4 regions of the Lysobacter firmicutimachus genome follow, and region 4 is predicted to be linked to each of the others. Evidence: riboswitches for the same ligand, from Rfam matches in the RefSeq annotation. Region 4 holds a riboswitch; each other region holds the start of a gene.
What was found. Region 4 has a riboswitch for cobalamin ahead of V2J18_RS05280 (TonB-dependent receptor). Riboswitches for the same ligand answer to the same signal wherever they lie in the genome.

Region 1: another riboswitch for cobalamin. It lies ahead of V2J18_RS06630 (cobaltochelatase subunit CobN); the one in region 4 lies ahead of V2J18_RS05280 (TonB-dependent receptor).
Region 2: another riboswitch for cobalamin. It lies ahead of metE (5-methyltetrahydropteroyltriglutamate--homocysteine S-methyltransferase); the one in region 4 lies ahead of V2J18_RS05280 (TonB-dependent receptor).
Region 3: another riboswitch for cobalamin. It lies ahead of V2J18_RS18005 (ribonucleoside-diphosphate reductase subunit alpha); the one in region 4 lies ahead of V2J18_RS05280 (TonB-dependent receptor).

What each region holds. Positions count from the first base shown of each region.
Region 1 covers NZ_JBANDL010000002.1:1,534,379-1,541,613, reverse strand. The annotation lists gene V2J18_RS06630 (cobaltochelatase subunit CobN) at 40-4,428, opposite strand; cobalamin riboswitch at 4,628-4,908, opposite strand; gene V2J18_RS06625 (acyl-CoA thioesterase) at 5,108-5,602, opposite strand; gene V2J18_RS06620 (NADPH-dependent FMN reductase) at 5,605-6,204, opposite strand; gene V2J18_RS06615 (hypothetical protein) at 6,320-6,730, shown strand; gene V2J18_RS06610 (hypothetical protein) at 6,747-7,193, shown strand.
Region 2 covers NZ_JBANDL010000002.1:4,161,245-4,168,479, reverse strand. The annotation lists gene V2J18_RS18040 (OmpW/AlkL family protein) at 1-63, opposite strand, end outside; gene gap (type I glyceraldehyde-3-phosphate dehydrogenase) at 327-1,331, shown strand; gene metE (5-methyltetrahydropteroyltriglutamate--homocysteine S-methyltransferase) at 1,968-4,247, opposite strand; cobalamin riboswitch at 4,455-4,667, opposite strand; partial or broken gene V2J18_RS18025 (COG3904 family protein) at 5,001-6,174, shown strand; gene V2J18_RS18020 (aldo/keto reductase) at 6,166-7,212, opposite strand.
Region 3 covers NZ_JBANDL010000002.1:4,151,586-4,158,820, reverse strand. The annotation lists gene V2J18_RS18005 (ribonucleoside-diphosphate reductase subunit alpha) at 1-1,733, opposite strand, end outside; cobalamin riboswitch at 2,152-2,445, opposite strand; gene V2J18_RS18000 (DUF2339 domain-containing protein) at 2,568-5,309, shown strand; gene V2J18_RS17995 (DUF3999 domain-containing protein) at 5,306-6,709, shown strand.
Region 4 covers NZ_JBANDL010000002.1:1,236,660-1,243,894, forward strand. The annotation lists gene cobO (cob(I)yrinic acid a,c-diamide adenosyltransferase) at 1-183, shown strand, start outside; gene V2J18_RS05270 (cobyrinic acid a,c-diamide synthase CobB) at 288-1,556, shown strand; gene cbiB (adenosylcobinamide-phosphate synthase CbiB) at 1,621-2,538, shown strand; cobalamin riboswitch at 2,679-2,826, shown strand; gene V2J18_RS05280 (TonB-dependent receptor) at 3,069-5,171, shown strand; gene V2J18_RS05285 (PepSY domain-containing protein) at 5,153-6,691, shown strand; gene cobD (threonine-phosphate decarboxylase CobD) at 6,811-7,235, shown strand, end outside.

The DNA.
Region 1 (7,235 bases), 300 kb from region 4:
CCTGGTCGATCGCGCGGGCGCAGCGGCCCGCGCTCTACCTCATCCCGCCCGCGCCGCCGGCACCGCCAGGCCGCGGCGCAGGCCGAAGCCGAGCAGCAGCGCGATCGCCAGCGCGATCAGCGCCGACGGCAGCGGATGGCGCTGGACCAGCGCCACCGGCGCCAGGGTCGACAGTTCGCTGACGTGCGCGTTGCGCGCCGGCTCGGCCGGCTTGGCGGGCGCCTGCTTCGAACCGGCCTGCTTCGATCCGGACTGCTTCGATTCGGGCGGCTTCGGTGCGGCCTGCGGCGCCGGCACGGGCGGCGACGGGCGATTCGATGCCGCGGCCCGCATCGCCGCCTGCTGCGCGCGCGCGGTCTCGCCGCGTGCGAACGTCGACACCGCGCCGCGCTCGCCGCGCGCACGCGCCAACACTTCGGCCACCTGCGCCTGCGCTGCCGGCGACAGCCGCGGTTGCAGCCAGCCCCACAGCGGGTGGTCCGGCGCGGCGTGGCCGCTGCCCGGCAGGCCGTTGCGCGCGACCAGCGCGGCCAGTTGCTCGCCCAGGCGCGCGAGGTTGGCCTCGGGCGTCTTCCAATAGCCCTTCTGCGCCGCCACCAGCATCAGCGCCAGCATGTGCGCCTTGGCCTGCTGGGCGTGGCCGCGCTCGAGGAAGTCGGCGACGCCGAGGCGGTAGCGGTCGTCGAGGTAGACGCTCTGCACTTCGTCCCAGGCCCAGCCGTGGATCACGTCCGGCCGGGTCACCTGCCAGCCCCACAGGTTTTCCAGGAACTCCTGACTGACCGTGCGCGCGCCGGCATAGCCGTGTTTCATCAGCGGGCGGATCCAGGCGGGATTGAGGTAACGGCCGCGGAACTCGCGCAGCAGCGCGGCTTCCAGCGGCTCGACGTCGGCGCGCTCGGCGTCGGCGTTGTACAGCACCTGCGCCTGCGGCACGCGCCCGGTCAGGGTTTCCACCGCCAGCGACAGGCCGCCGAAGTAGTCGAAGGCATCGTTGTTGTCGAGCAGGCCGTACAGGTGCGAGGCGCGGCCGTGGTAGCTGCGCTCGACTCGGCCCAGGCCGATCTCGAACGCGCGATGCGCGGCGCTGCCGTTGGCGTCGAGACCGTAGGCATGCCCCATGCGATTGAGATAGGCGCGGCCGATCTGGCGCCGTTCGCTCCAGGCGCCGGAGCGCTCGGTGAGCCGATTGACGCCGGCGCCGTACGCGCCGGGCGCATCGCCGAACACCCGCCAGGCCGCCTCGCGGCCGGCGTCGGCCAACGGCACGCCCTGCGCGCGCAGGGCGTCGGTGCGCTGCAACCATTCGCGAGCGACGCCGTTGCCGGCCACCGCTTCCTCACCGAATTCAACCTGCTCGCCCAGCGGCGCCAACGCCGCCGCCAAGGCCGGCGCCAACTCCGGCCGTTGCGCGCGCAGGGTCTTGGCGCTCGCCGCCAGGGCCAGGCGGCCGCCGCGGTCGAGCAACTGCACCAGGTTCGGATAGAGGTCGCGGAACAAGCCCGAGGTGGTGACGATGACGTCGCGGCGCGGCTGCCCCTGCGGCATCGGCTTGAGTTCCAGCCCCTGGACGATGCCGCGTGCGTTCCAGCGCGGCTGCACGCCCATCAGCGCCAGCGAGAAGCCGACCATGACGCCTTCGTCGCGCACCGCGTCGGACGCCCACAACACCACGCCCTCGCTGCCGCTGCGGCCGTCGCTGCGCGCCAGCACCCGCGCCGCCTGTTCGGCGCCCAGGCGCTGCGCCAGCGGCGACGGCAGCACGTCGCCGTCGAGGCCATGGAAGTTGCGCCCGGTCGGCAGCGATTCCGGCGCGCGCAAAGGGTCGTTGCCCTTGCCCGGCCGGACGAAGCCGCCGTCCAGGCCGTGCAGCAGCGCGGCCATTTCCGCCGGCGGCGATTCGATCAGTTTGCCGCGCAGGGCCTCGCGTTCGCCCAGGCCGCGCATCGAGTCGAGCATCGTGTCGAGCTGGCCCCCGTCCCAGGCCTGGCCGAACACGTGCAGGCCGTGCGGCATGAACTTTTCCTGCAGCTTGGTCAGGTAGTGGCCGATCTCGTGCGCGAGCAGGTCGTCGTCGGCCTGCTCGAAGCCGATCCCGCGCACCTGCAGCACGTCGGCCATGCTCGCCTCGAGTTCGGCGCGCAGCTGCAGCGCCTCGACCTGGGCGCGCATCTCGCTCGCGGCCTGGGCGCGCAGCGGTTCGCTGCTGCTGCTCTCGAAGCTTTCGACCAACTGGCGCAGGGTCAGCAGGCGGTCGTACAGCGAGGTCGCCGCCAACGGCGGGGTCAGGTGATCGACCATCACCGCCAGGCCGCGGCGCTTGGCCTGGGTGCCTTCGCCGACGCCGTCGACGATGTAGGGATAGATCCCGGGCACGTCGCCGGCGATCAGGCGCGAGTAATCGTCCTCGGCCAGGCCGACCGCCTTGCCGGGCAGGAACTCGTAAGTGGAATGGCGGCCGATGTGGACGATGGCGTCGGCGCGGAACACGTCGCGCAGCCAGTGGTAGTAAGCCAGGTATTGGTGCGGCGGCGGGATCTGGGTGTTGGCGTGCAGCAGTTCCTCGTCGACCTCCCAACCGCGCGGCGGCTGCGGGCCGATGAACACGTTGCCCAGGCGCAGGCCCGGCAACACCACGGTGTCGTCGTGCACCATCACCTTGCCTGGCGCGCGGCCCCAGCCGCGCAGGCCCGGCACCTGCAGCGCCAGCAGGCGGCGCTGCGCGGCGCCGGCGTCGGCGCAGGGCGCTTCGGCCGCCGCAGCCTCAGCCTTGAGGCAGCGCAGATGGGCTTGGATCAGGTGGCGGAACTCGGCCAACGCCGTGTCGCGTGCCGGATGATCGATGCCTTCGAGCAGATGCAGCAGTTCGCGTTCGGCATCGCGCACCCGGCGTTCGCCGAGTTCGGTCTCGTGCGCGGCGCGCGCCAGCGCGACCTGCGCCTGCAGGCGCGCCAGCGGGCCGTCGCTGACCTCGCCCTGCACCGCCGCCGGCAGGGTCGCGAACCAGCGCCGATAGTCGTCGCCGGACAGGGTGGTCGCCTGGGCCGCCATCGCCGCCAGTTCGCCGCCGTCCTCGGGCGTGTTGACGCCGAGCTGCATCATCCGCTCGAGCAAGGCCTCCGGCGTGGCCGGCAGGTCGTCGATGCGATAGCCGTGGTCGCGCATGGTCCGCAGCATGCCGTGCAGCGAAGCCGGCACGTCGAGGTTGTCGGCGCCGATGTTCTGCCGGCCGGGCGGGTGGTTGTAATAGATCAGGGCGATGCGCCGTTCGCTCGCCGGCTTGGCGCGCAGCGCGCGCCAGCGCCGGGCGCGCTCGACCAGGGCGCGCATCTCGCCGCTCAGCGGCTCGGGCCGCTGCAGGCGCACCCCGGTCAGCGGATCGATGCGCGGCGCGCCGGCCGCGGCCAGCACCATCGGCTGGCTGCTGCCCTGCAGCTCCGACATCGCGACCCGGTACTGCACGCTGGAGGCCGGCAGGCCGTCGCCGGACAAACGCCATTGCGCTTGGCCGCGATCGAGCAGGCGGATCGCCTTGAACACCGGCACGTCGAGCGCGGCGATCGCGCGGGTCGCCGCGTCGCGGCCTTCGGCGGCGCCGACCACGAAGTCCTGCAGCACCACCAGCCCGGCCAGCGGCTGCGCGCCGAGCATGGCACGCAGGTTCTGCACCGCCTGCAGCGACGCCTCGCCCCAGCGTGCGTACAGCCCCAGGCAGGCCAGTCCCTGCGCCTGCGCTTGTGCGCACAGCGCGTCGCCGGTGGCGACGTCGGCGTTGTTGAGGTCCAGCACCGCCAGCAGCGGCCGGGCATCGGCGGCCGGCGCGGCGACCGCCGCGCCGTTCTGGCGCAGCACCAGATCCGGCTGCGGCTGCGCCGCCGGCACCGCGCCGCCGTCGAGCAGAAAGGCGTAGCTGCGCTGCAGGTTGCGGTTGCCGCCTTCGCGCCACAGCGCGCGCAGGTCGAGCCATTCGCCGGCGAAGGCGTCGCCGCGGGCGCGCCGGACCAGCTCGGGCGGCGGCGTTTCGGCGGTGACGCGGATCAGTTCGTCGGCGCTGAATGCGCCCAGGCCGTGACCTTCGCGATGGCTGGACTGGGTCAGGCCGGCTTCGCCGTGAAAGGCGTACAGGCGCTGCGGACCGCGTCCACGCTGACGCAACCAGGACGCCGCCTCGCGCAGGCGCACGCCCTGTTCGCCGAACAAGGCCACTGCGATCACCGCGTCGCTGCCGCCGACCAGTTCGCGCAGTTGCCCGCGATCCAGGGCTTCGAGCTGCTGCGGCGTGCGCAGCACGATGCGGTCGCCGGGTCGGGTCGCCAACAATTCGCGTGCGGCCTCGGCCGCTTCCGGCGCGGCGCGCTCGGAGACTACGCCGAACACGGTCTTGGCCGGGGCGGCGGCGGCGAACGCCAGCAGGGCCGCGGCGCCCAAGGCGCGCCATCGGCGAGCGACCGCATGCCCAAGGACTCCGCGCTCACGGACACCACGCTCGACAACACCACGCGCAACACGCATCGACGGCCTCGCTCGCCGCACGCCCTGTGCGGAGCTGGATGAAGGAGGCGAACGACGGACGAAGAGACAGGCCACGGACCCGGTGCACGGGCGCGCGACGCCGCCCTCCGCGACGTCCACCGCGTACGCACCGGCCGGTCTCCGGGCTTGCGGGGGCCGGGACGAACCCGGCGCATCGGCGCCTTCCCGGAGCGCAGGCTCCAGTGGCTGGGCGAGTGCGGGCGGTTCGCATCCACGCCGGACGCGACCGCCGGCCGTCGCCGACGTGCCGATGCTTTACCCGCCTACCGTTGCAGGGGCAGCGCCGGACTGGTCCGCAGCCTCGCGGACGCACCGGCTTCCCGTTTAACCGCGTCGCCGGAGGGCGAGGCGGCACCAGATGCAAAGCGCGCGCAATCTAGCACAGCGCGCCGGCACGGCGCGGACGCGGGAGTATGGAGACGGCGGCAGCGTGCCGAGCCGGTGGGCGCCGCGTTGGGCGTGCGGAGCCCATCCTCCCGCGCTGCGAACCCCGCTCAGCAACCCAGTTGCGCCGGGCGCTGGCCCACTCTTTCGAAGGGGGCGATCGATGACGCGCCGACTCCCCGCACGCCGCTCACCCCTCGTGCACGTAACGCTCGACCGTCGCCTCGATGCCCTTGCTGAGTTCCATGATCTTCAGCGCGTACTCGGCCAGGCGCTTGTCGTCCTCGGTCAGCGGCGTCCACGCCGGCACCGGCGTCGGCTTGCCCTCGGCGTCCATCGCCACGAACACGATCACGCAGTGGGTGCACAGGCGCTCTTCGGCCACGCCGTCGTCCAGGCCCGGGTCGCGCGCCTTCACGTCGACCGCGAAGTGCATGCTGCTGGTGCCGGTGTGGATCAGCTTGGTGTGCACGGTGACCAGGTCGCTGATCCGGATCGGCGCGACGAAGCGGATGCCGCCGACCGCGACGGTGACGCTGTACTTGCCGCTCCAGCCGACCGCCGCGGCGTAGCCGGCCTGGTCGATCCACTTCATGACCATGCCGCCGTGGACCTTGCCGCCGTAGTTGACGTCGGTCGGCTGGGCCAGGAAGCGCAGGTTCAGTTCGCGTTGCTGCCCTTTCATGCTCAGCCCTCCCGCACGACCTTGATGTGCCGCACCACCGCGGCGCCGACCCGCTGCACGGCTTCGCGCTGGCGCTCGTCGTTGAGCTGGCCGTAGTCGGCGAGCTTGTCGCCGGCCTGGCCGACCGCGACCTGTTGCGGCACCACCAGCAGCCCGAGCTTGGCCAGCGCATCGCGCAGCACCAGCAGCGAGCGCAGCCCGCCGAGCGGCCCCGGCGACGCCGAGACGATGCCGGCGACCTTGTCGGCGAACAGCGCGGTACCGGAGCGGCCGTCCGCGAGCGGGCGCGAGATCCAGTCCAGAGTGTTCTTGACCAGGGCCGGCATCGAACCGTTGTACTCCGGCGTGCTGATCAGCAGGCCGTCGTGCTCGGCCATCAGCGCCTGCAGCCGGCGCGCGTTGTCGGGCATGGCCTCGGCTTCGATGTCGCCGTCGTAGATCGGCAACGCGTAGTCGCGCAGTTCGATCAGGGTCACTTCGGCGCCGGCGGCGCGCGCCCCCTCGGCCAGGACCGGGATCAGGCGGCGGTTGAAGGAGCCCTGGCGCAGGCTGCCGGCGAAAGCCAGCAGGCGCGGGGTGGCGGAAGGAATGGCGGCGGACATGGCGGGCTCCGTGGCGAAGCGGGAATTATGCGCGAGCCCCTCCGGCAGCGGGAGCTTGCGCGGCGACGGCGGCGGCGCGATGCTCGCGGCCACCGACCCTGGGGAGGCGCGGACCATGGCACGTACGATCCTGGCAGTGGTCGCCGGCATGCTGGTGGCGATGGCGACGATGAAGTTGTTCGAGTTCGGCTCGGCCCGCCTGCACCCGTTCCCGCCCGGCGCCGACCCGCGCGACATGGCGGCTTGGGCCGCGCATGTGGCCGACGCACCGTTCGCCGCCCTGGCCCCGGTGGTCGCCGGCTGGACCGTGGCCGCCTTCGACGGCGGCCTGGTCGCGGCGTTGATCTCGCGCCGGCACCGGCGCGGCGCCGCGCTGGTCGTCGGCGCGCTGATCGTCTGCGGCGTGATCGCGGTCAATGCGATGTTCGCCCACCCGCTATGGATGCTGATCGCCGGCCTGCTGCTGCCGTTGCCGGCCAGTGGGCTGGGCGCCCGCTGCGTCGCGCGCGGGCCGAAGGACCCCTGAAGAAAAAGGAACGCTGATGAAACAAGTGCTGTACGGATTCGGCGCGTTCGTGGCCGCGTTCGCCCTCGGCGCCGCCCTGGCCCGCTATGGCGCGCCCGGCGACGATACCGCGATGTGGCTCGGCGGCGGCCTGCTCGCGGTCGGCCTGATCGTCGGCTACAAGACGCTGGAAGCGGTCGCTCTGCTGATGGCGCCGTTGGTGCTGGCGCGCATGGCGCTGCGCTGGGCCGCCACCGGCCGACCGCTGGCCCCGGATCGCGACCGCGGCGAGCGCGGCGTGTGGCTGGCGCGGCTGATCTTCATACCGGTCTACGCGATCTATGCGGCGCTGACCGGCGCCGTCGTCGGCGCGTTTCCGGGCGGCCACGGCTTCTTCCTCAACGGCCTGATCTACGGTGCGGCCGGGCTGGCGTTCGCCGCGATCGCGGTCGGCGTGGTGCTGAAGTGGTTCGGCGAGAGCTGAGCGCCGCAGCGGCGTTCGCCGAAGCCCCGGCGCACATACGAA
Region 2 (7,235 bases), 2.9 Mb from region 4:
GGCCGGCTGGGCCGCGCAGGCGAGGGCTGCGGCGAGGGCGCCGCCGATCAGACGATGGTTCATTCCTTGAGTCCCCTGGGTGGTCGGAAAGGCCGGATTGTAATCATGCTGAACGGGGCTTGCGCCACTGCGCACTCTAAAGAGGGGCGGCAAAATCAAACTTTGACCCCGATCCCAGTCCTTTCCGGCCCCCTTGCCGCCCGTCCGGCCCCCGGCCCCCGGCCCCGGAGACCGTCGGGTGCCGGTCCTGCGGGCCGGGGGCGGGGCTTGTTAGAATGGCGGTTTCCCCAAACGACCCGCCCCGGGGCGGCCGCAGGAGTACCTCAATGACGATCAAGGTAGGCATCAACGGCTTCGGCCGCATCGGGCGCAATGTCCTGCGCGCGGCCGTGCAGAACTTCGGCAACGAGATCGAAATCGTCGCCATCAACGATCTGCTCGAGCCGGACTACCTGGCTTACATGCTGCAGTACGACTCGGTCCACGGCCGCTTCAAGGGCACGGTCGCGGTCGAAGGCAACACCCTGATCGTCAACGGCAAGAAGATCCGTCTGACCCAGGAACGCGACCCGGCCAACCTGAAGTGGGACGAGGTCGGCGCCGAGGTGGTGATCGAGTCCACCGGCCTGTTCCTGGACAAGGCCACCGCGCAGAAGCATCTCGATGCGGGCGCCAAGAAGGTGGTGCTGTCGGCGCCGTCGAAGGACGACACGCCGATGTTCGTCTACGGCGTCAACGACAAGACCTACAAGGGCGAAGCGATCGTCTCCAACGCCTCGTGCACCACCAACTGCCTGGCCCCGCTGGCCAAGGTGCTGAACGACAAGTGGGGCATCAAGCGCGGCCTGATGACCACCGTGCACGCCGCCACCGCCACCCAGAAGACCGTCGACGGCCCGTCCAACAAGGACTGGCGCGGCGGCCGCGGCATCCTGGAGAACATCATCCCGTCCAGCACCGGCGCGGCCAAGGCGGTCGGCGTGGTGATTCCGGAACTCAACAAGAAGCTCACCGGCATGTCGTTCCGCGTGCCGACCTCGGACGTGTCGGTGGTCGACCTGACCGTCGAGCTGACCAAGGAAGCCACCTACGCCGAGATCTGCGCCGAGATGAAGGCGCAGTCGGAAGGCGCGCTGAAGGGCGTGCTGGGCTACACCGAAGACAAGGTCGTGGCGACCGACTTCCGCGGCGACGCGCGCACCTCGATCTTCGACGCCGAGGCCGGCATCGCCCTGGACGGCACCTTCGTCAAGCTGGTCAGCTGGTACGACAACGAGTGGGGCTACTCGAACAAGTGCCTGGAAATGGTCAAGGTCGTCGCCGCCAAGTAAGCGGCGGTCGCCGGCGCCCCCGGCGTAGGCAACGATCCGGAAGAGCCCCGCATCCGCGGGGCTTTTTCTTTTGCCCCTGTAGGAGCGGCGTAAGCCGCGACCGCGCTGCTGCGATCTCGCGCCGTTTGCCGTTCGAAGGCTTCGAAAGCTTCAAAGCTTTAAAGCTTTAAAGCTTTGAAGCTTTAAAGCTCTAAAGCTCTAAAGCCAAGCTTCCGTCCGCAAGCGGCCGGGTCACTTTCTTTGTCCAAGCCCCCTGTAGGAGCGGCGTAAGCCGCGACCGCACTGCTGCGGTCTCGCGCCGTTTGTCGTTCGAAGGCTTCGAAGTCTTCAGAGCTTCAATGCTTCCGTCCGCAAGCGGCCGGGTCACTTTCTTTGTCCAAGGCGACAACGTCCCACGGGATTTCCTTCGGTCAAAAGTAACCAAAGAAAACGCCACAACTGTTTCGAATCAAGAGCCGCTATGGGGCAAGGTTTGCGCAGGGCTGCTCCGCACAGGCCCTCCCTGGCCTGGCTGCGCACGGCCCGCCTCCCTGCGGGCCTCCCTCCGGGACTGCTTTTGTTCTGGCGAGTCCGTCGCGACGCCAAGCTCAAAAGCAACAGCAACAGCAACAGCAACCGCGCAAGCTTGCCGGTCGCTCAGGCCGGTGCGGCGACCGATTCGCGCAGGCCGCGCGCGGCCTGCACCATCGCCTGCAACGCCGCGCGCACTTCCGGCCAGCCGCGGGTCTTCAGGCCGCAGTCCGGGTTCACCCACAGTTGCTCCGGCGCCAGCACCTGCAGGGCCTTGTCGAGCAGCGCGCGCATTTCCGCCTCGCTCGGCACCCGCGGCGAGTGGATGTCGTAGACCCCCGGGCCGATGCCGTTGGGATAGCGGTAGCGGGCGAAGGCGTCGAGCAGCTCCATGCGCGAGCGCGAGGTCTCGATCGAGATCACGTCGGCGTCGAGCGCGGCGACCGCCTCGATGATGTCGTTGAACTCGGCGTAGCACATGTGGGTGTGGATCTGGGTCGCGTCGCTGACCCCGCTGGCGGCGAGGCGGAAGCAGTCGCCGGCCCAGGCCAGGTAAGCCGGCCAGTCGGCGCGGCGCAGCGGCAGGCCTTCGCGCAACGCGGGCTCGTCGATCTGGATCGCGGCGATGCCGGCCGCGTCCAGGTCCTGCACTTCTTCGCGCAAGGCCAGGGCGATCTGCCGGCAGCTGTCGGCGCGCGGCTGGTCGTCGCGCACGAACGACCACTGCAGGATCGTCACCGGGCCGGTCAGCATGCCCTTGACCGGACGCTCGGTCTGGGTCTGGGCGTAGCGGGTCCAGCGCACGGTCATCGGCTTGGGCCGCGCCACGTCGCCGTACAACACCGGCGGCTTGACGCAGCGCGAGCCGTAGCTCTGCACCCAGCCGTGGGCGGTGAAGGCGAAGCCGTCGAGCCGCTCGCCGAAGTACTCGACCATGTCGTTGCGTTCGAATTCGCCGTGCACCAGCAGGTCCAGGCCCAGCGCTTCCTGCTCCTTCAAGCAGTCGCGGGTTTCCTGTTCCAGGAAGCGGCGATAGCCGGCGTCGTCCAGGCGTCCGGCCTTGTGCTCGGCGCGCGCGCGCCGCACCTGCGCGGTCTGCGGAAACGAGCCGATGGTGGTGGTCGGAAACGGCGGCAAGCCGAGGCGTTTTTGCTGCAAGGCGATGCGGCGCGGATACGGCGAGGCGCGCCGGCCCATTTCAGGGCGCACGTCGGCCAGGCGCTTGCGCACCTGCGGATGGCGCAGCAGCGGCGAGGCCAGGCGCGCGGCGCGCGCGCTCGCGGCGGCGGCCAGTTCGCGCGCAGCGCGCTCGTCGCCGGCCAGGGCGTCGGCGAGCAGGCGCAGTTCTTCGATCTTCTGCTTGGCGTAGGCCATCCACTGCCGTAGCGGCCCGGGCAGCTTGCGTTCCAGTTCCAGATCGGTCGGCACGTGCAGCAGCGAACACGACGGCGCCAGCCAGCGCGCACGTTCGCCGGCGCGGCGCGCCAGGCTCAGCGCCGCATCGAGATCGGCGCGCCAGATGTTGCGGCCGTCGACCACGCCCAGGCTCAGCGCGCGCTCGGCCGGCAGCAGGGCGAGCAGGCTTTCCAGTTGCTGCGGTGCGCGCACCAGATCCAGGTGCAGGCCCTGCACCGGCAATTGCGCCGCCAGCGCGGCATTGTCGCCGAGCCCGCCGAAGTAAGTGGCCAGCAGGCGCTGCGGCGCGTCGGCCTCGGCCAGGGCGGCGTAGGCGCGGCGGTAGGCGGCGCGGTCGGCGTCGTCCAGGTCCAGCACCAGCGCCGGCTCGTCGATCTGCACCCATTGCGCGCCGGCGGCCTTGAGCCGTTCCAGCAACTGCGCATACGCCGGCAGCAGGGCCTCGAGCAGTTCGCGCGGGTCGCCGCCGTCGCGGCGCTTGCCGAGCTTGAGCCAGGTCACCGGGCCGAGCAGCACCGGCCGCGCCTGCAGGCCCAGCGCCTGCGCCTGGGCCAGTTCGGCCAGCGGCTTGTCGGCGCGCAGGGCGAAGCGTTGGCCGGGCTCGAACTGCGGCACCAGGTAGTGGTAGTTGGTGTCGAACCACTTGGTCATTTCCAGCGCGTGCAGATCGCGCCGTCCGTCCTGCACGCCGCGGGCGAGGGCGAAGTAGCCGGCCAACGGATCGTGTTCGTACAGCTCGCGGTGACTGGCCGGAATCGCGTCGAACAGCACCGCGGTGTCGAGCGCCTGGTCGTAAAGGGAGAAGTCGTTGCACGGCACGCTGTCGGCGCCGGCGGCGCCGGCCAGGCGCCAGTGGCGTTCGCGTAGCGCTGCGGCGGCGGCGTACAGGGCGTCGGCCGCGGACTCGCCTTTCCAGAACGATTCCAGGGCCTGCTTGAGCTCGCGCCGCGCGCCGATGCGCGGGAAGCCGAGATGGGTAACGCTGATCATGATGAGTACCTGCGATGCGTGGGCATGACGCAGGGCAACGAAGGAGACCACGGCGGCGCCGGCCCGGCGCTGGCGCGCCCGGCTGCGACGACCCTGGTTTCGACCTTCGCCCCCGCGGGCGAGCCGGCTGCGCGCGGCGGCCGGCGCCGCGAGGGCGCGCGACCGGCGCACGCGCCGGAGTCGGACGGAAGGCGAGCCTTCCGGTCGCGGCAGGTCTTCGGGCTCGGGACTTGAAGCCGGGAAGGGGGGGAGGAACGAGCACGGCTCGTTCCTGACCACGCGTTTCCCGTTTCAGGCTTCTCCTACTGAGGCCGCTTCCCAGGCATTACCGCCCAGTGCCAAGGCCCGTTCGTTTCCCATACCGCTGCGGGGCAGCTCCGGATTCGCACCGGATTCCCTCTGGCCGCCTCCGGGGGACCGGTGGCGGCGTGTCGCATCGCTATATCTTTATGAAGCGATGTTCACCGTAACGACGCCAAGTTACGCAGCGCGGCCGGCGGAGTCAATCGGTGCGCGCGGCTTTGCCCGGTCTGCCGGCTGCGCACGGGTCCGGCGACGGGGCGCGCGCGAGGCGGATTTCGCCGGCTGGCGTTCATGCGGCGCCGACGAAGATGAAGCGCACGGCCGCGGCGGCCGCTTGCGGCGTCGCGACGCCGTTGAGTCGGATAACGGCTGCGGCTAACGTGGCATCGTCGCAACGATGCGCGAGGCGGGCCCGGGACGGCCCGCAATCCCGAATCCGATGGGTGGAACATGTTTTACAGATGGTCGCTTGCGCTGGGTTTGTGTCTGCTGGGCCTGGCAGGCTGCGCGAAGGACGCCGCACCCGATCCGGCCCGCAGCGAGGCGGTGACCCTGGGCAGCCAGAACGAGCCGGCGCGGGCGGCGTCACCGGCGCGCTCGACGCCGCCCAGCGAGGCGGAAGTCTTGCGTGGCACCTACTGGCCGCCGGCCAAGCTCGACAACGGCAGTGCGCGGATCAGCTGCGGCTACGACTACCTGGGCGACGGCGACGGCGAGCGCCTGAGCGGGCTGGATTTCTTCAGCCTGGTCGACGCCCTGGCGCCGTGCCAGTCGGCCGGGGTGGTGCGGGTGCGCTACGAAGGCAAGATCGGCGCCGGCTTCACCGCCCTGGTGCAGCGCGTCGCGGCGATGGCGACGCGGATGGAGATCCCGACCCGGGTCCTCGACATCGATTCCAGCGGCGGCCACGTCGAAGAGGCGATCCGCGCCGGCGACTCGATCGCCGAGTCGGGCTGGTCGATCTGGGTCCGGGACGGCGCGGTCTGCCACAGCGCCTGCGTACTGGTGCTGGCCGCCGGCGACACCCGCTCGGTCGAGGGCAAGGTCGGCATCCATCGGCTGATGCGCGACCGTTCCACCGCGACCTCGCGCGCCGAACTCAGCCGCGAACTGCGCGCGATCAGCCGCGAAGTGCGCGACTACCTGGAGCGCAACGGCGTCGCCACCGCAGTCGCCGATCTGATGATGACCATCGCCAACCGCGATCTGCGCATCCTCACGCCCGACGAATTGACCTTGTACGGCCTGGACGGCAGCAACGCCGCCCAGGACGATCTCGACCGCATCCGCCTGACCCGCAAATGCGGCGAGGACTTCGTGCGCAGGCGCGAACAGGTACGGCGCGAGGTCGACGCGCAGTGCATGGCCGCCGGCAAGGATTTCGGCGAACTGCCCGATTGCGCGCGCGACGTGCAGTCGCGCCATGGTTTCCCGGACCGCAGCTGCCCGAACGACAGCCCGGCCGACTTGTACCTGCACGAGCCCGCGCTGCCGCCGCTGGCGGCGGCGGTCGCGGACGACGAGGCGACCGACAAACCGGCCGACAAGGTCGTCGCGCGCAAGGGCGGCGGCAAGCGCCGCGATTAAAGCGCCCGTCGCGTCGGCGCCTGGCGGATTACCAGCCGCGCTGGATGGGCTGTGCGCCGAGCATGGCCTGGCGGATGCCGGGCAGGGCCAGGAAATCGTGCGGGAAGCCCAGGCGCACCGCGCTGGCTTCGTCCAGCCGTCGCAACTGGGCCGGTTCGAACGCCACGTCGAGTGCGTCCAGATTCTCCAATAGCTGCGCCGGCGTGCGCGCGCCGATCACCGGCACGATCGCCTGCGGGCGCTGCAACAACCAGGCCAGCGCGACCTGCGCCGGGCTGCGCTGCAGCTCTGCGGCGACCGCCTTGACCACCTCGGCGATATCCAGCGCGCGTTCGGTCAGCGCGCCGTTGCCGATCGCCACCGCACGCCGGCCCTGGGCGCTGGCCGGGTCGAGGTCGCTGCGCGCGTACTTGCCGGTCAACACGCCCGAGGCCAGCGGCGACCATGCGGTGACCCCCAGCCCCAGCGCCTGCGCCATCGGCAGCAGTTCGCGCTCGCCGTCGCGCTGGGCCAGGCTGGCTTCGATCTGCAGCGCGATCAGCGGCGACCAGCCGCGCAGCTCGGCCAAGGTCTGCATGCGCGCGGCCTGCCAGGCCGGCAGGTCGGAAACGCCGGCGTAGAGCACTTTGCCGGCGCGGACCAGATCGTCGAAGCCGCGCATCACCTCTTCCGCCGGCGTGGTGTCGTCCCAAGCGTGCAGGTACAGCAGGTCGATGTAGTCGCTGCCGAGCCGGCGCAGGCTGGCGTCGACCGAGCGTTGCAGATTCTTGCGATGGTTGCCGCCGGCGTTGGGATCGGCCGGGTCCATGCTCAGCGAATACTTGGTCGCGATCACCAGCGCGTCGCGGCGGCCGCGGGCGAATTCGCCGAGCAGGCGCTCGGAGCTTCCGCCGGTGTAGAAGTTGGCGCTGTCGAAGAAGTTGCCGCCGCGTTCGAGGTAGAGATCGAACACGCGCCGCGCTTCGTCGCGGTCGCTGCCCCAGCCCCAGTCGTCGCCGAAGGTCATCGTGCCCAGGCTGACCGGGCTGACGCGCAGGCCGGAGCGGCCGAGGGTGCGGTAATGGTCCAGACGCATATCGCAGTTCCTGTCGGGGGGAA
Region 3 (7,235 bases), 2.9 Mb from region 4:
TCCGGCTGCGAGGGCTCCACGCCCCAGGCCTCGAACTGCAGTTCGCCGGCGCTGGCGCGGGTGTCGTCGAAGCTGGGGTGCTTGCCGTGCTCGATCGCCAGTTCGTTCGACGCCGCCAGGGCGTGGAAGTAGATGGCTTCGGCGATCTCGCGGCCGAGCTTGCGCGCCGGTTCGGAGTCGAACGGCAGGCGCAGCTTGAAGAACACGTCCTGCAGGCCCATCGCGCCGAGGCCGACCGGGCGCCACTTGAGGTTGGCGCGGCGAGCGGTCTCGATCGGGTAGAAGTTCAGGTCGATCACCCGGTCGAGCTGGCGCACGGCCAGGCGCACGGTCTCGGCCAGCTTGTCGAAGTCGAATGCGCCCTTGCCGTCCTCGAAAATCTCGACGTGGTGGGAGAGATTGATCGAGCCCAGGTTGCACACCGCGGTTTCGTCCTGCGAGGTCACCTCGAGGATCTCGGTGCACAGGTTGGACAGGTGGACCACGTTGCCGTCGCACAGGGTCTGGTTGCAGGCGCGGTTGGACTTGTCCTTGAAGTTCATCCAGCCGTTGCCGGTCTGCGCCAGGGTGCGCATCATCCGGCCGTAGAGGTCGCGCGCCTTGACCTTCTTGGTCGCCAGGCCGGCGGCTTCGGCGGCGTGGTAGGCGCGCTCGAACGCCTCGCCCCACAGGTCGGTCAGTTGCGGCACCTTGGCCGGGTCGAACAGCGACCACTCGCCATCGGCCTCGACCCGGCGCATGAATTCGTCCGGAATCCAGTTGGCCAGGTTGAGGTTGTGGGTGCGGCGCGCTTCGTCGCCGGTGTTGTCGCGCAGCTCCAGGAACTCTTCGACGTCGGCGTGCCACGGTTCCAGGTAGACGCAGGCCGCGCCCTTGCGCTTGCCGCCCTGGTTGACCGCGGCGACCGAGGCGTCGAGGGTCTTGAGCCACGGCACGATGCCGTTGGACAGGCCGTTGGTGGAGCGGATCAGCGAGCCGCGCGAGCGGATGCGGGTGTAGCTCAGGCCGATGCCGCCGCTGAACTTGCTCAGCTTGGCCACGTCCATGTAGCGCTTGTAGATCGCTTCCAGCGAATCGTCCGGCGAATCCAGCAGGAAGCAGCTCGACAACTGCTCGTGGGTGGTGCCGGCGTTGAACAGGGTCGGCGAGGACGGGATGTAGTCGAGCTGGGCCATGCGCCGGTACAGCGCCAGCGCGTCGCCGACGTCTTCGCTCAGCGCGCAGGCGATGCGCAGGAAGAACTGCTGCGGGGTTTCGATCACGGTGCGCGCGGTCGGGTGGCGCAGCAGGTAGCGGTCGTACAGGGTGCGCAGGCCGAAGTAGTCGAACTTGGCGTCCAGGCTGCGGTCGATCGCGTCGTTGAGCTTGCGCGCGTTGGCCTGGACGAATTCGAGCAGGCGCTGGTTGATCAGGCCCAGCTCATGGCCGCGCTGGATCGACTGCGAGAAGGCGTGGATCTCGATCCCGGCGACTTCCTTTTCGATCACCCCCGCCAGCAGGCGCGCGGCGAGGCGGCCGTATTCGGGCTCCTCGGCGGTCAGCAGGGCGGCGGTGCGGATCGACAGTTCGTCGAGTTCGCGCGTGGTCGCGCCGTCGTACAGGCCGGAGATGGTGCGGGTGGCCACGCGCATCGGATCCACCGAGTACAGGCCCTCGCCGCAACGGGTCACCGCGCGCACGATCTTGTTCAGATCGACCGGTTCGCGGCGGCCGCTGCGCTTGGTCACGCTCATGGTGAGGTTGGCCGCGGGCGGGGTCAGGGCGAAGCCGGGCGCGGCGGACGCGTCCTGGCGGGGCGAAGCGGCGCCGGCGGGGGCGGCGGCGACGGAAGGATCGGTGGCGAGCGTGGTCATGGGCGTTACTCCGGGGCAAGGGCGCACGGGTCGCCGGACCTTCCCGCGAAGGCGGCGTGCGGAGGACGCGGACGCGCCATCGCGACGGGCCGCGCGCGCGGCGTCGCCGATGGCACGGCCGTGCCCCCGCGGGCGCGGAAACTCCGGAGCGTGCTGGCAGGGTGTCGCACGCGCCGAGACGGGCGCGGTCCGTTCCGCGCGTGGCGCCGAAACGGACGGACGCGACGGCCGTGAGGCCCTCGCGTTGCGACACCGGCCGTCTTCCCCCGAAGACTCCTGGGCCGGTACCGCGCGGTGTGCAGGCGCGCGGCTGTCGGCAGGTCTTCGGGCTCGGGACTTCAGAGCGAGAAAGAGCGCAGAGACATGAGAGTGAGAGCGGGGCGACCGCTCGTTCGCTGCTCAGGTCTCTGCGCTCTCGGCTCGTTCCTCCTACTAGGGCCGCTTCCCAGGCGCTCCGCCCAGTGCCATGACCCGTTCGTTTCCCATACCGCTGCGGGGCAGCGCCGGCTTCGGGCGGCGTCCAACGCCATGCCCCTACCGGCTTCCCTTTTCAGCCGATCTCGCGACCGGCACCGACGGGCACAACATAGTGTGGTTCGGTCGATCCGTCAACGCGATATCTGGTGAGGAGGCGATGTGCAGGGAGCGTCAAGCCCCTTAATCGCCAAGCCCGGCATGGTGTAACGTGCGCGGCATAAGGACCGGGAAAACGTGATGGAATCACTACTCGTGTTGCTGGCGCTGGCGGTGCTGCTGGTGCCGGTCCTGCTGGTGGTCGCCCTGGTCCAGATCGCCGGGCTGAAGTCGCGCGTGGCCGAGCTGGAGCGCGCGCTGACCGGCCTGCGCAGCGAGGCCGAAGCGCGCGCGCCGACCCTGGCCGAGCGCATGGCGCGCGAAGCGCCGCCACGGCCGGCGCCCCCGGCGCCGGCCGCTGCCCAGGCCGGTCCGGTGCCCGCCGCCCCCGAGCCGCCGCCGTTGCCGTCCGCGCCGCCGGCCGCCGCGCGCGCCGCGCCGGCGGTCGCGCCGCCCACGTTGCCGCCGCGCCCGGCCTCGCCGCGAGCGCCGGCCGCGCCGCCGCCGCCGGATGTGTTCACCCTTGGCCTGCGCTGGTTGCGGCGCTGGTTCAGCGAGGGCAACGTGCCGGTCAAGGTCGGCGTGCTGGTGCTGTTCGCCGGCGTCGCGGCTTTGCTCAAGTACGCCAGCGATCAAGGCTGGATGCGCCTGCCGATGGAGTTGCGCCTGAGCGGCGTGGCCCTGGCGGCGATGGCCGGGCTGGTGTTCGGCTGGCGCCAGCGCGAGCGCAAGCGCGCGTTCGCGTTGAGCCTGCAGGGCGGTGCGATCGGCGTGCTGCTGCTGGTGGTGTTCGCGGCGTTCAAGCTTTACGGCATGATCCCGGCCGGCGCCGCGTTCGGCCTCAGCGTGGCCCTGGTCGCCGGCGCCGGCGTGCTGGCGGTGCGGCAGAACGCGCTCGCGCTGGCGGTGCTGGCGATACTGGCCGGTTTCCTCGCGCCGATCTGGCTGTCGACCGGCTCGGGCAACCATGTCGCCCTGTTCGGCTACTACGCCGTCCTCAACGCCGGCATCTTCGCCATCGCCTGGTGGCGGCCGTGGCGCGCGCTGAACCTGCTCGGCTTCGCTTTCACCTGGGGCATCGGCACCTTGTGGGGCGTGCTGCGCTACCGGCCCGAGCATTTCGCCAGCAGCGAACCCTTCCTGTTGCTGTTCTTCGCCTTCTACCTGCTGATCCCGGTGCTGTACGCGCGCCGCCGCGCCGCCGGCCGACGCGATCTGATCGACGGCTGCCTGGTGTTCGGCACGCCGTTGATCGCGTTCTCGCTGCAGGCCGGCTTGCTCGAAGGCGAGCGCATGCCGCTGGCGTTCTGCGCCCTGGGCCTGGGCGCGCTGTACGCGCTGCTGGCCGTTGGCCTGCGTCGCGACCCGCGCTTCCTCGGCCTGGCCACGCCCTATGCCTTGCTTGCGGTCGGCTTCGCGACCCTGGCCATCCCGCTGGCGTTGGCCGCCGAGGCCACCGCCTGCGTGTTCGCGCTGGAAGGCGCGGCCCTGGTCTGGCTGGGGCTGCGCCAGCGGCGCCCGCTGCCGCAACTGACCGGCGCCGGCCTGCAACTGGCCGCCGCGTTCGCATTCGCGATCGGCGCCAGCGATGCGGTCTGGGACGCGCAGCGGCCGTTGCTCAACCCCAGCTTCGCCGGCGCCTTGCTGATCGCCGGCGCCGGTTTCGCCAGCGCCTGGAGCCATCGCCGCAGCGCCGCGCCGCGGCTGGCGCTGCCGTACTACGTCTGGGGACTGGCCTGGTGGCTGGGCGCGGTCGGCAGCGAGATCGCCGAATTTGTCGCAGCGCGCGAACGCGTCGACGCCGTACTGATGCTGGTCGCCGCGACCGGCCTGGCCGCGGCCGAGGTGTTCCGTCGCCACGATTGGCGCGCGCTGTCGGCGACCGCGACCCTGGCCCTGCTCGCGGCCGTGCCGCTGCTGTTCGCCCAGGTCGAAGCGCACGGGCAGCCGTTCGCCGCTCTGGGGTGGCTGGCCTGGACGGTGTACGCGCTGTGCGGCGCGCGCAGCCTGGCCGCGCTGCGCGAGCGTGCCGGGCCCGAGCTCGGTTTCGCGCACAGCGGTTGGCTGTGGGCCTGGGTCTTGGCGATCGGCATCGGCCTGCATCGCTGGCTGCGTCCGGACGGCCGCGCCGTGCCGCTCGACGAGATCTATGGCAGCGGCTGGACCGCGGCCGCGGTGCTGCTGCCGATGTTGTTGAGCGCGGCCTTGTTGCTGTGGCGCCCACGCGTCGTCGGCTGGCCGGTGGCGGCGCAATTGCCGCGTTGGCGTGCGCCGGCGCTGGCCTCGTTCCTGTTGGCGGCGTGGGCCGCGATCGCAGCGTACGCCTTCGACCCGGCGTCGTCTTCGCCGCTGCCGTGGCTGCCGCTGTTGAATCCGCTGGGTCTGCTGCAGTGGGCGGCGCTGGCGATCGCCGGCGCGTGGCTGGCGTCGCCGTGGGTCGATGCCGGGCTGCAGCGGCGCCGCGTACCGCTGCTGGTGGCGGCCGGTTTCGGCCTGATCACCCTGGAAGTGCTGCGCAGCGCGCATGCCTGGGGCGGAACCCCCTGGGGGCCGTCGATGTTCGACACCAGCCTGGTGCAGACCAGCCTGACCGTGGTCTGGAGCGTGCTCGGCGTGGCCGGCTGGATCGCCGGCTCGCGTCGCGGCCAACGCGGCCTGTGGCTGGCCGGCGCGGTGCTGATGGCGGTGGTGCTGGCCAAGCTGGTGCTGGTCGATCGCGGTCATCTCGGCAATCTGCTCGGCATCGCCTCGTTCATCGCCTACGGCCTGCTGTGCACCGTGGTCGGCTATTTCGCTCCGGCGCCGCCGTCCGCTTCGGCGCCGACGCCGCGTTCTTCGTCCTCGACCGCTTCCTCATCCGACTCCGCGGAGACCGGCGTTTGAATCTTCTGTCCGCTTCGTTCCGCCGCGCGCCGCGCGCGCTGGCCTGGCTGTGCCTGCTGCCGGTCGCGCTCGCCTCCGCCGCGCCGCGCGAGGATTACGCCCGGCAATGGCCCTTGCAGCTCAGCCGCGACGACGGCGGCGCCTACCGGGTCGTGCTCGACGAATCGGTGTACCGGCAGGCGCGCGATGCGCGGTTGCGCGATCTCGACGTGCTCGACGGCGCCGGCAAGCCGGTGCCGGCGGCGGTGTTCGCGCCCGAACAGCCTTTGGCGCGCGCGCCGCAGCGCGCCGGCCTGCCCTGGTTCGCCTTGCCGGCGGCGCCCGCGGACGGCGCCGGTGCGGGCTGGGAATTGGTCAGCGAAGTCGAAAGCGACGGTCGCTTGCGCCGGGTCGAGGCGCGCAGCACCGGCGGCGCCGCGCGCCCGCCGCAGACGGCGTTGCTGATCGATGCCAGCCGGGTGCGTTCGCCGATCCTGGCGCTGGAACTGGAATGGACGCCCGGCGCGGCACTGGAGGCGGCGTACCGGGTCGAGGCCAGCGACGATCTCGACCAATGGCGCGCCGTGTCCAGCAGCGGGCGCCTGATCGATCTGCAGCGCGGCGGCCAGCGCCTGGTGCAACGGCGCATCGTGTTCGATCCGATCGGCGAACAGGCGCGCTATCTGCGCCTGACGCCGCAGGACCCGAACGCGGCGGTGCCGATCAGCGCGGTCGTGGCCGAACTGGCCGCCGATGCGGCGACCACGCCTTTGCAATGGCGCGAGTTGAAGGGACGCCGGATCGAGCAGAGCGAAGGCCGGGTCGAGTTCGAATTCGAACTCGACGGACGCTTCCCGATCCAGCAGGCCGACGTGGCCCTGCCGGGCAATCATGCGCTGGAGTGGCGTTTGAGCAGCCGCGACGAGGCCGAAGGGCATTGGGTCGCGCGCGCCGGCCCGTGGATGGCGTACCGGGTCGACGGCGAGGGCGTGGACGATCGCTCCGCCGCGCGCCAATTGGCGGCGACAGTGCGCGACCGCTACTGGCGGCTGCGCGCCAACGGCGCGGTGCCGGGCGAACCGGTGCTGCGCCTGGGCTATCGGCCGGAGGTCGCGGTGTTCCTGGCCCAAGGTGCGCCGCCCTACGCCCTGGTCGCCGGCAGCGCGCGCACGACGCGCGCCGACTCGCCGTTGGCGGAATTGATCGAGACCTTGCGCCAGCGCCGCGGCAGCGACTGGCAGCCGGCCGAGGCGAGCCTGGGCGCGGCGGCGCCGTTGGCGGGCGACGCGGCCCTGGTACCCCCGGCGCCGAAGCGGGATTGGCGTTCGTGGACGTTGTGGGCGGTGCTGGTGGCGGGCGCGCTGATCGTCGCCGGTTTCGCCTTCAGCCTGCTGCGCACGAATCCGCCGCCGGCGGCGTAACCCTGCCGCGTCGCTCCCAGCAGGAAGCGGTGTCCCGCAGGGATTTCCTGTGGGCGCACGCCGCGACCCGGGACGCGCAGAAATCTCGGCGCCGGCGTCATCGATCGAAGCCCGCAACCGTCGCGGGGTAGGAGCGGAGCAAGCCGCGACCGCCATCCTTCACTCTCGCCGCGCTTTGTCCTGGGCCCTGTAGGAGCGGCGTAAGCCGCGACCGCCACCCTTCACTCTCGCCGCGTCTTTGTCCTGGGCCCCCTGTAGGAGCGGCGTAAGCCGCGACCGCGTCCTTTCGCCTCGCGGCGTCTGTCGTTCGAAGGCCTGTGAAGCTTCAAAGCTCAAAGCTCAAAGCTTCGAAGCCAAGCTTCCGTCCGCAAGCGGCCGGGTCACTTTCTTAGTCCAAGGCGACAACGTTCTACTGGATTTCCTTCGGTCAAAAGTAACCAAAGAAAACGCCATGGCTGTTTTCGGATCAAAAGCCACTATGGGACGAGGTTTTCGCCGGGCTGCTCCGCACAGGCCCGCCCTGGTC
Region 4 (7,235 bases):
TACATCGCCCTCGACGACGTGCTCGCCGCGACCGCGGCCCGGCCCGAGCGCCAGCACGTGGTGATCACCGGCCGCGGCGCGCCCGACGCGCTGGTCGAGGCCGCCGACACGGTCACCGAGATGCGCATGGTCAAGCATGCGTTCAAGGCGGGGATCAAGGCGCAGAAGGGGATTGAGTTGTGAACACGGGATGGGGGATTCGGGATTCGGGATTGGCGACGGCCGAAGCCGGCGACTCCGCGTTGCCGAATCCCGAATCCCCGATTCCGAATTCCAGCTGTCCGGCCCTGCTCGTCTCCGCCCCCGCCTCGGGCCAGGGCAAGACCAGCGTCACCGCGGCGATCGCGCGTTGGCACGCGCGGCAGGGGCGGCGGGTGCGGGTGTTCAAGACCGGGCCGGATTTTCTCGATCCGATGGTGCTCGAGCGCGCCAGCGGGCATCCGGTCTACCAACTGGATCTGTGGATGTGCGGCGAGGCCGAGGTGCGCGCGCGGCTGCATCGCGCCGCGGGCGAGGCCGATCTGATCCTGATCGAGGGCGTGATGGGGCTGTTCGACGGCAAGCCGTCCAGCGCCGACCTGGCAGTCGCGCTGGGCGTGCCGGTGCTGGCGGTGATCGACGGTTCGTCGATGGCGCAGACCTTCGGCGCGCTCGCCGCCGGCCTGGCGCGCTACCGCGACGACGTGCGCGTGTACGGCGTCGCCGCCAACCGGATCGGCAGCGAGTATCACGCGCGCTTGCTGCGCGAGAGCCTGCCGGCGGAACTGCGCTGGCTCGGCGCGCTGCCGCGCGACCCGGCGATGGCGCTGCCGGAGCGGCATCTGGGCCTGGTTTCGGCGGGCGAACTCGGCGATCTCGATGCGCGCCTGGACGCGCTCGCCGACGCCTGGGGCGCGCACGCCGACGCCGAACTGCCGCCGCCGGTCGAATTCGCCGCGGCCGCGCCGCCGCCGGTGCCGCCGGCGCTGCGCGGGAAGACCGTCGCGATCGCCCGCGACGCGGCGTTCTGCTTCCTGTATCCGGCCAATCTGGAGCTGTTGCGCGAGGCCGGCGCCGAGCTGGCATTCTTCTCGCCGCTGGCCGGGGACGCGCTGCCCTGCTGCGATGCGGTGTGGCTGCCGGGCGGTTATCCGGAGCTGCACCTGCCGGCCTTGTCGGCGCGCGCCGACTTGCGCGCGCAGTTGTGCGCGCTGCGCGACGCCGGCACGCCGATCCTGGCCGAATGCGGCGGCCTGTTGTATGCGCTGGACCGGCTCAGCGACCGCGACGGCGCGCAAGGCCGGATGGCCGGCCTGTTGCCGGGCCACGCCGCGCTGCAGCCGAAACTGGCGGCGCTGGGCCTGCAGTCGGTGGAACTGCCCGAAGGCGAGTTGCGCGGGCACACCTTCCACTATGCGCGCGCCGAGATCGCGGCCGCGCCGATCGCGCACTCGCACAATCCCAACGGCGGTCCCAGCCGCGAAGCGCTGTACCGCGACCGTCGGCTCAGCGCCAGCTTCGTGCATTTCTATTTCCCGTCCAACCCGGAGGCGGCGTTGCGTCTGTTCCTGCCATGAGCGCGCTGTCGTGAGCACGCTGTCGTGAGCATGCCTTCGTGAGTGCGCCCTGATGAGCGCTGCCTTGCTGGTGCTGAGCCTGTTCGCCGGGGTGATGCTCGACGCGGCGTTCGGCGAACCGCGGCGCGCCCATCCGCTGGTCGGCTTCGGCCGGCTGGTGCGGGCGATCGAAAACGCTGGGCATGCCGACGGGCGCCTGCGCGGCGTCTTGGCCTGGTCGCTCGCGGTGGCGCCGATCGTCGCCGCGACGGCGTATTTGCAGCTCATCCTGATGGCCCGATCGCCGTGGGCCGGGAGCGCGTTCGGCGCCGTCGTGCTGTATCTGTGCATCGGCTTGCGCAGCCTCGACGAGCATGCCGTGCCGGTGGCCTGCGCCTTGCGCGACGGCGATCTGCAGGCGGCGCGGGACGCGGTGGCGCGCATCGTCAGCCGAGATACCGCCGTGTTGGACGCCGAGCGCGTGGCGGCGGCGGCGACCGAGTCGGTGCTGGAAAACGGCAACGATGCGGTGTTCGGCGCGCTGTTCTGGTACGTAGCGCTGGGGCCGGCCGGCGCGGTCGGCTATCGGCTGGCCAATACGCTGGACGCGATGTGGGGCTATCGCACGCCGCGCTACGAGCGTTTCGGCTGGGCCGCCGCGCGCATCGACGACGTGTTGAACTGGCTGCCCGCGCGACTGACCGCGCTGACCTACGCCGTGCTCGGCGACACCGCGGCGGCGTGGCGCTGCTGGCGCGCGCAGGCGCCGCAGTGGGACAGTCCCAACGCGGGACCGGTGATGGCCGCCGGCGCCGGCGCCTTGCGCGTGCGCCTGGGCGGGGCCGCGCCGTATCACGGCCGGTGGGAGCCGCGCCCCGAACTCGGCGAAGGCGCGGCGCCGGATGCGGAATCTATCGAGCGCGCGCAACGCCTGGTCGGACGCGGCGCGATGCTGTGGCTGGCGACGATCGCTTTCGGCGCATGGCTCTGGCGCGCGCTCTGAGCTGCGGCGCATGCGGCGTGCGGCGTCGCGCGCGCCATACTGCGGTGTGCAGTTGCGGCGCCGCAGGCGCTCGCCTAAAGTCGCGCCGTCCACAGGGTTCGCCGCGCAAGCCATCGCGCGGCATCGGCCGCAAGGCCGAAGGGAAGTCCGGTGACGCCGGCGCCGCGATGCGGCCCGGCCATTCCGGCGCAGCCCCCGCTGCTGTAAGCCTGACGAATCCGCCCATACGCCACTGGTCGTCGCGACCGGGAAGGCCGGCGGAGGAGGTCGAAGGCGAGCCAGAAGACCGACCCTGCGGCGATCAGTCGAACATGCGCTCCGGGGTGCGGGCGCGGGACTGGAGTCGAATCCCGATCGCGTCGCATCCGGCTGTGGCCGGTGCGTCCGCGCGCGGGCCGGGTTCGTGCGTGGACGCGTCGCGGCACCGCGATGCGCCGGCGCCGGCCGCTCCGGGCCTGCGGGCATCCCGTGCGCGAGCACCGGAGACCGCCCGCTTGTCAGCCCGCCTCTTTGATCGCAGGACCCACCGCATGCCCATGCGCGGCGCCTTGCCGCTGCGTCGCCTGAGCTTGGCCCTGATCGGACTGGCCTTCGCCGACACCGCCTGCGCCGACGATTCCACCACCCTCGACGCGGTGCAGGTGCGCGCGCAGTCGCCGCTGGAGCGGGTCGCCGACGCCGGCAGCCGGCTCGGCCTGAGCCTGCGCGAGTTGCCGGCTGCGGTCGAAATCCTCGACGGCGAAACTTTGCGCGAGCGCGGCGACGACACGCCGCAGCGGGCGCTGGCGCGCGCGGCCGGCGTGGTGCCGATGGGCGCGCCCGGCAACGGCGGCTCTTCCTTGAGCCTGCGCGGCTTCTCCGGCCACGGTTCGGTGGCGCAGGTGTACGACGGAACGCGCGTGTTCGTCGCCTCCGGCACGCTGAGCTTTCCCGGCGATACCTGGCAACTCGACCGGATCGAGGTGCTGCGCGGCCCGGCCTCGGTGTTATTCGGCGACAGCAGCATCGGCGGCGTGGTGCATTACGTGCCGCGCGCGTTGCAGAGCGCGCCGCGGCGCGAGGCGATGCTGGCGGCGTCGAGCTGGGACGGGTACCGCTTCGGTCTCGGCGCGGGGCAGGGCGCGGGCGAGCGGGTGCGCTGGCGCGCCGACCTGACCGGCGCCGGCGGCAACGGCGATATCGACCGCGCCGGCTACGAGCGCTACGGCTTCTCCGGCGCGGTGGCCTGGGACCTCAGCCCGCGCCTGACCGCGACCCTCAAGTACGACGGCGGCCGTCGCCACGACCCGCGCTACTTCGGTACGCCGCTGGTCGACGGCCGGCTCGACCGGCGCTTGCGCGAGCGCAATTACGACGTCGCCGACAGCCATGTCCGCTACGACGACGGCCTGGCGCGGCTGCGCTTCGACTATGCGCTGGGCGCCCGCACCCAACTGGTCGCCGAGACCTACCACGTCGCGATCGACCGGCGCTGGCGCAATGCCGAGAGTTACGCCTTCGATCCGCGCAAGAGCACGGTCGTGCGCAGCGATTTCATCGCGATCGGCCACGACCAGGAGCAGTGGGGCCAGCGTTTCGACCTGCTCGCCGTGGGCGAGCTGTGGGGGCGCGCGCAGCGCCTGAACCTGGGCGCCGAAGCCACGCGGGTGCGCTTCACCCACAGCAACAACGGCCCCTACGGCGGCCGCGACACGGTGCCGGCGTTCGACTTCGCCCCCGGCGGCTTCGTCAACCTCGCCGGCACCCGGCCGCGCTTCAGCAGCATCACCCGCCAGCGCGCGCTGTACCTGGAGCACAGCATCGAACTGTGGCCGCGCTGGACCTTGGTCGGCGGCCTGCGCCGCGAGCGCATCGAAGTGCAGCGCAAGGAGCTGCCGGCCGGCACCGGCTTCGGCACGCAATTCGATTTCACCGCCTGGCGCCTGGGCACGGTGTTCGCGTTCGACGGGCGGACGTCGCTGTACGCGCAGACCAGCAAGGGCATCGATCCGATTTCGGGCTTGGTGACCCTGCCGCTGGCGCAGAAGGACTGGTCGCTGACCCCGGCGCGGCAGATCGAGATCGGCCTCAAGCAGGGCTTCGCCGGCGGCCGCGGCGACTGGTCGCTGGCGGCGTACCGGATCGAGAAGCGCAACCTGCTCAGCCGCGACGAGGAGGACCCCAACCGGGTCCAGCAGATCGGGCAGCGCAGTTCGCGCGGCCTCGAACTCGGCCTGGGCTACGCGTTTTCGCCGCGCTGGCGGGTCGACGCCAATGCCGCGGTGCTGGACGCGCGCTTCGACGACTTCAACGAAGTCGTCGCGGGCCGGCTGGTGTCGCGCAACGGTCGCACCCCGGCCAATACGCCCGAGCGCGTGTTCAATCTGTGGCTGGGCTTCGACCCGGTCGAACGCTGGAGCGCCGCGCTGGGGCTGCGCCGGGTCGGCCACCGTTACAACGACAACGCCAATACCTCGCGCATCGACGGCTACACCGTCGCCGACGCGCAACTGTCCTGGCGTCCCCGCACCGGCAGCCGGCTGACCTTGCGCGCGCGCAATCTCGGCGATGCGCTGTACGTCGGCTCGGGCCGCTCACAGGCGCTGCTCGGGCCGGGACGCGAGTTCGAGCTGGAATGGACGCAGCGCTTTTGAACGCGCTCAAGCGCCAGCTGCAGCTGTGGCATCGCTGGCTGGGAGTCGTCCTGGCCGTGCCGGTGCTGCTGTGGTTCCTGTCCGGCGCGGTGTTGTTGTTCGTGCCGTTACCGCGCTTGAGCGAGGCCGAGTCGCGCGCCGGGCGATCCGATCTGGCGCTGGCGGCGGTCCGCATCGACGCACGCCAGGCGGCCCGGGCCGCGGGTCTGGACGCCCCGCCGCAGCGCGCGCGGCTGGGCATGCTCGGCGCGCGGCCGGTGTGGCGGCTGCGCGACGGCGAGGAGCGCTGGCATCTGGTCGGCGCCGACGACGGCCGCGTGCTGCCCGAGCTCAATGCTTCGGCCGCCGCGGCCGTGGCGCGCGATTTCCAGCGTCGCCGCGGACAGGCGGAGTCGGCGCCGCAGTACCTGGGGCGGATCGAGCGCGACCAGTGGACGCTCAACGGTCTGTCCGGCCTGCGTCCGCCGCTGCACAAGCTGCGTTTCGCCGACGCGCAGGCGACCGAACTGTACGTGTCGGCGAGCACCGGCGAAGCGGTGCGCGACAGCACCCGCAGCGAGCGCGGCTGGAACTGGGTCGGCGCGATCGTGCATTGGATCTACCCGACAGCGCTGCGCGCGCAGCCGGCGTTGTGGCGCCAAGTGGTGATGTGGCTGTCGGGCGCGGCCTTGTTCGCGGCATTGGCCGGGGTGGCGATCGGTGCCTGGCGCAGCATCGATGCCTGGCGCCGGGTGCGCCGGATCAGTCAATACCGCGGCGTTTACGCCTGGCACCACTGGCTCGGCTGGGGCGGCGGCTTGCTGATGCTGAGCTGGCTGTTCAGCGGCTGGATGTCGATGGGTCCCATGCGCGCGCCGCCGAACCCGGCGTTGGAGCGCTGGCGCGACGCGTTTTCCGCGCCGCCGCCGGCGTGGCCGGCGCATTGGCGGCCGCGCCTGCCGGTGGGCGAGGGCTGGCTCGAGGCCGAGCTGGTCTGGCTGGCCGGCGAACCTTGGTTGCGCATGCAGTCGCGCCGGGGCGGAACGGCGTGGGCGCCGGCCCTGACCGGTGCCGCGTCCGCGCCGGATCTCGCCGCCGCGGTGCGGCGCGCCGAAGCCTACAGCAGGTTGAAGATCGCGGCGCGGCAGCGCTTGCAGACTTACGACGCCTACTATCTGCAGGCGACGCACCGCGATCCGCCGCCGCTGCCGGTGTGGCGTCTGCGTCTGGACGACCCGGCCGCGAGCTGGGTGCAGATCGCGCCCGCGCGCGGCGAGATCGTCGCGGTCAGCGACCGACGCAGCCGGGCCGAGCGCTGGCTGTATCACGGCCTGCACAGCTGGGACTTGCCGTGGCTGCTGGAACGGCCGCGCCTGCGCCTGGGCCTGTTGCTGGCCGGCCTGGCGATCGGCGCGGCCTTGGCGGTCACCGCGATCCTGGTCGCCTGCAAGCGCCTGCGCGCGCTCGTCCTGGCGCGGACGGCGCGGCGCGCGCGCAAACCCGCCGTGGTACCGCGGAGGCTGGCCGATGCGGCGGCCTGAGCGCCCGGCCGCGGATAGGGGGCGGGCGCCTGCGCCGCGGGCCTGCCGTTATGCTCCCCCGTCTTTTCGCATTGGCCGTCGCCATTGGCTGCGCGACGGCCCCGTTCCGGAGTCGACCCATGCTTGAACACGGCGGACGCTTGCTGCGCGCCGCGCGCCGCTACGGCATCGCGGCGGAGCGATGGCTGGATCTGTCGACCGGCATCAGCCCGACCGCCTGGCCGGTGCCGGCGATTCCGGCGCGCGCCTGGCAGCGCCTGCCCGAAGACGACGACGGCCTGATCGACATCGCCTGCGCCTACTACGGCGCGCCTGCGCTGTGGCCGGTCGCGGGCTCGCAGGCGGCGATCCAGGCGTTGCCGGAGCTGCGCGCGCCGGTGCGGGTCGGCGTACTCGCTCCGGGCTATGCCGAGCATGCGCATGCCTGGCGGCGTTGCGGGCACGCCGTGCAGTCCTTGCCGGCGGCCGAGTTGTTGCGCCACGTCGATGCGTTCGATGTGATCGTGCTGATCCATCCGAACAATCCCGGCGGCGATCGCTTCGA